2 regions of the Streptomyces sp. NPDC094448 genome follow, and region 2 is predicted to be linked to the other one. Evidence: riboswitches for the same ligand, from Rfam matches in the RefSeq annotation. Region 2 holds a riboswitch; the other holds the start of a gene.
What was found. Region 2 has a riboswitch for glycine ahead of gcvT (glycine cleavage system aminomethyltransferase GcvT). Riboswitches for the same ligand answer to the same signal wherever they lie in the genome.
Positions count from the first base shown of each region.

Region 1: another riboswitch for glycine. It lies ahead of gcvP (aminomethyl-transferring glycine dehydrogenase); the one in region 2 lies ahead of gcvT (glycine cleavage system aminomethyltransferase GcvT).

Region 1 is NZ_JBIWGU010000015.1:9,927-12,374, reverse strand. Features, by position in the region: gene gcvP (aminomethyl-transferring glycine dehydrogenase) at 1-1,206, opposite strand, end outside; glycine riboswitch at 1,390-1,486, opposite strand; gene ACIQ9E_RS25995 (PRC-barrel domain-containing protein) at 1,623-1,997, shown strand; gene ACIQ9E_RS25990 (DNA polymerase IV) at 1,916-2,448, opposite strand, start outside.
Region 2 is NZ_JBIWGU010000002.1:77,925-80,372, reverse strand. Features, by position in the region: gene gcvT (glycine cleavage system aminomethyltransferase GcvT) at 50-1,165, opposite strand; glycine riboswitch at 1,342-1,436, opposite strand; gene ACIQ9E_RS03865 (ATP-binding protein) at 1,809-2,448, shown strand, end outside.

The DNA.
Region 1 (2,448 bases), on a different contig from region 2:
GGGTACGCGTACCGTCACCGTGTCGAAGTACTGACCGTGGACGATCTCGACACCGCCCGCCGCCAGACCCGCGGCGAGCACGGTGGCGTAGCGGTGGGTGCGCCGGGCGATGGACCGCAGCCCGTCGGGGCCGTGGTAGACCGCGTACATCCCGGCCATCACCGCCAGCAGCACCTGGGCCGTACAGATGTTGCTGGTGGCCTTCTCGCGGCGGATGTGCTGCTCACGGGTCTGGAGGGCGAGGCGGTAGGCCTTGTTCCCGTCCGCGTCGACGGAGACGCCGACAAGGCGGCCGGGGAGGCTGCGGGCGAACTTCTCGCGGACCGCCATAAAGCCCGCGTGGGGACCGCCGAAGCCCATCGGGACGCCGAAGCGCTGGGTGGTGCCGACGGCGATATCCGCGCCCAGCTCCCCGGGGGAGGCCAGCAGGGTGAGGGCGAGCAGATCGGTGGCGACCGTGACGACGGCCCCGAGGCCCTGTGCCTGCTCGATGACCGGCCGCGGATCGCGGACGGCACCGGAGGCGCCCGGGTACTGGAGCAGGACGCCGAAGACACCGCGTTCCGCGATCTCCGCCGGGATGCCGTCGCTCAGATCTGCGGTGACGACCTCGACCCCGGTCGGCTCGGCGCGGGTCTCGATGACGGCGATGGTCTGCGGCAGGACATCGGCGTCGACGAGGAAGACGCCGTCCTTGACCTTGCCGACGCGCCGGGAGAGCGCCATCGCCTCGGCGGCGGCGGTGGCCTCGTCCAGGAGGGAGGCGCCGGAGGTGGGCAGGCCCGTCAGCTCGGCGACCATCGTCTGGAAGTTCAGCAGCGCCTCCAGCCGGCCCTGCGAGATCTCCGGCTGGTACGGCGTGTACGCGGTGTACCAGGAAGGGTTCTCCATGACATTGCGCAGCACGACCGGCGGGGTGAAGGTGTCGTAGTAGCCGAGGCCGATCATCGACCTCAGGACCGTGTTGCGGTCGGCGAGGGCGCGCAGCTCCGCGATGACCTCGGGCTCGGTGCGGGCGTCCGGCAGCCCCAGCGCCCCGGCGCTCTTGATCGCGTCGGGCACCGCGGCGGCGGTCAGCTCGTCCAGCGAGCCGTAGCCGACCTGCGCCAGCATTTTGGCCTGGGCCTCGGCATCGGGACCTATGTGGCGCTGCTCGAAGGGCGTTCCCTGCTCCAGGCTCCGGAGCGGGATGCGGTTGGCGGTCATACAGGCGGCCTCCTGGTCTGCTACGACCCGGTGAGGGGCACCCCGGCGGATGCCCGGGACGGCCTCCCCCTCTGTCATCTCAACCTGAGAGCTTCACCGGTCCGCCCATGGCGGGGGCGCGCCGGCTTTCACCGTCGGTGAGAGCGGCTGCCGTACGGCACCCGCTCCACTTTCCAGAGTGACCTCGCCCGTGCGGTACAGGTGCCTGAGAGATTCCGGGGAGGATTTGCTCCTTCGGCGCCACCGTCGTTGTGCCGGTGGACTCTCCCGCGCGGGGTCAACAGCCGCTGCCAGCCTACCAGCGCACTCTTCGGCCGGAGTGGCTCGTGATCGCTCAAGTGGCCGACGTCCGTGTTGTGCACTTTCGTGGATTTTGAACGTGTTGGGCACAGCAGTTGCGACCTGGAGGAGGGACCGTGCAGACCGATATGGATCCGCGCAGCCTGATCGGCCGCAAGGCTTACGACCGCGACGGCGTGAAGATAGGAACCGTCGACGAGGTGTATCTGGACGACGCCACCGGGTCACCCGAATGGGCGGCCGTCCGCACCGGGCTGTTCAGCCGGGACGCCTTCGTCCCCCTGGAGCCGAGCACAATGGTCGGCGACACCCTGCGCGTCCCCTACGAACGCACCCTGATCAGGGGCGCGCCGGGCTTCGGCGTCGGCCGCCATCTCTCCCCCGAGCAGGAGCTTCAGCTCTACCGCCACTACGGGATCGAGCTGTCCGCAGCTCCCGATCCATCCGTCCCGGACCGCTCCTTCGGCTCGGTCGCCGGCGAGGAGGACTGATCCTCCGGCGGCATCATGGGATCGGCGGGATCGGGGGGCGCCACGAGCGGCAGCGGCTCGGAGGGCGTCAGCCCGGGATCGTCCACCCGGAAGGTCCGTACCCGCCCGATCTCGCCCCGGGGCACCTCGAACCGGACGGTGACCCGGCCGACGCCGCTGCCCTGCACCCATCCGGGTCCGTGCTCCGCATGCCGTACATCCTGGCCCGGGGACCACTGCCGTACGGCGGCGCCGCCGGGGCCGCTCAGGACGTCCGGGGCGGCCCCGGAGGGTCCGGCGGGCTCCGCCGGGCGCCCGGTGTCCGTACCGGTCGCGGCGTCCTGTCCCGGACCGGGTGCCACGCCCGCGATCAGGCCCGCGGCCTGGGCGAACAGATCCTCCTGAGTCCAGTCGGCGAGCCCCGAGACCCCGACTCCGAGCAGTCTCACTCCCCCGGTGGTGTCCACTCCCT
Region 2 (2,448 bases):
AGGCCAGGCAGAAGGCGGGAAGGAAGGGAAAGCGGGCGCCGGGAGAGGGCTACTTCTGCCGGCGGTAGAAGGGGAGCGCCACGACCTCGTACGGCTCGTGCGCACCGCGGATGTCGACCCCGACCCCGGCGGTCCCCGGCGCGGCGTGCGCCGCGTCCACGTACGCCATGGCGATCGGCTTGCCGAGGGTGGGGGAGGGGGCGCCGGAAGTGACCTCGCCGATCACCGCGCCGTCCGCCACCACCGGATATCCGGCGCGCGGCACCCGGCGGCCCTCGGCGACCAGTCCGACGAGGGTACGCGGCGGGGCGCTCGCGGCCCGCTCGGCGGCGGCTTCCAGCGCCTTGCGCCCGACGAAGTCGCCCTCCTTCTCGAACTTGACCACCCGGCCGAGACCGGCGTCGAAGGGGGTGAGCGCGGTCGTCAGCTCGTGCCCGTACAGCGGCATTCCCGCCTCCAGGCGCAGCGTGTCCCGGCAGGACAGCCCGCAGGGCACCAGGCCCGCGTCCGCGCCCGCCTCGGTCAGTGCCCGCCACAGGCCCTCCGCGTGCTCCGGCGCCACGAAGAGTTCGAAACCGTCCTCGCCGGTGTAGCCGGTACGGGCGATCAGCGCCGGAACCCCGGCGACCGTGCCCGGGAGGCCCGCGTAGTACTTCAGCCCGTCGAGATCGGCGTCCGTGACGGACTTCAGGATTCCGGGGGCCTCGGGGCCCTGGACGGCGATCAGCGCATAGGCGTCGCGGTCGTCGCGCACCTCCGCGTCGAAGCCGGCCGCCCGCTCGGCCAGCGCGTCCAGCACGGTCTGCGCGTTGCCCGCGTTCGCGACGACCAGATACTCCGTGTCACCGGTCCGGTACACGATCAGATCGTCGAGGATGCCGCCGTCCTCCCGGCAGATCATCGTGTAGCGGGCGCGGCCGGGGCCGACCGTCGAGATGTTGCCGACCAGCGCATAGTCCAGCAGGGCCGCGGCCTGCGGGCCGGACACGGTGATCTCACCCATGTGGGAGAGGTCGAAGAGCCCGGCCCTGCTCCGCACGGCCTGGTGCTCCTCGCGCTCGCTGGCGTACCGCAGCGGCATGTCCCAGCCTGCGAAGTCGGTCATGGTCGCACCCAGGGAGCGGTGCAGGGCGTCGAGGGCGGTACGGCGGGGGGCAGTGCTCATGAACGGGTTCTCCCAGGCAGGACGGATTCCATGACGACGAGGACGTTCCTCCCCATCTGTCATCGGAACCTGAGAGGTTCGTCGCGACCCCGCGTACGGATGGACGTACGGACGGGAGGGCGCGACTTGCACCTTGGGTGGGGCCGGCGGATGCGGGCCCGCTTTTCAGATCTGCCTCATCGCACGCGGTACGGGGCCTGAGAGATTCAAGGGAGGAACTTGCTCCTTCGGCGCCCGGAGTCGTGCTCCGGGTCTCTCCCGCGCGGATTCGAACGGCCGGTATGCAGTTGGCGCGCACATCATTGCACGCAGAACGGGAAGTGCGGGAGCCCCTGCCCGGTTGTTCTCGGTACGGGGCGGACCGAGGACCCGGGAGGGTGCCCGGCCGGGACCGGCGCCGGGACCGGCGCCCGACGGTGGGGAACCGCGACGGGTGTGGCACCGGTCTTACCGGGGAAAACGCCGCTGTGCGGGGCGAAGGCGGGAGAAACGCACGACACGACTGGAGGAACGTGAGACGGATTCGAGGAGCAACACGGGAAATGCCGGAAAAATCGGTCGCATCTCATTACCATTTCTTTACGGTCCGTTGATGCTCCATGGGCATGTGTGTGGGTGACCCGACATGGGGGAGGAGGGTGTGATGACGTTGCAGCGCTCCAGCGCCTACGCCACGACCGCGGGGGTGCCCGCGCAGCCGGCAGCGCCCGTGCGGGAGCGGGTGGGCGCGCACGCGCCGCCGGTGCTGCGCGATCTCCGGGGCCGCGCGGGCCGCGGGCCGCGGGCGCTCTCGTTCGCGGCGGGTGACCTCGTGGTGGTCTCCGGGCTGCCCGGCAGCGGAAAGTCCACCCTGATCAGGAGGGCGGTCGCCGCTGCGGGAGCACGCCCGGCCGCCGGTCCGGGTTCCGGTTCGGGTTCCGATTCGGGTTCCGGTTCCGGTTCGGGTTCCGTCTCCCGGGGCGGACCGGACACTCCGGAGGGAGCCGATACCGGGGCCGCTCCCGGTCCGGATATCGCGGCGGAATCCGGTTCGGCCTGCGGAATCGACTCCCAGGACACCCGGGACCGCTGGGACGCGGCCGTGCCCCGCCTCCTTCCGTACGCCCTCTACCGCCCCTTCGTCCGCCTCGCCCACTACGCCGGCCTGCGCCGGGCGCTCAGGTCCGGGCGGTCCGTCGTGGTCCACGACTGCGGCACCCAGGCCTGGGTCCGCCGCTGGCTGGCCCGCGAGGCCCGCCGCAGAGGCACCGGACTCCATCTGATGCTCCTCGACGTCCCGCCCG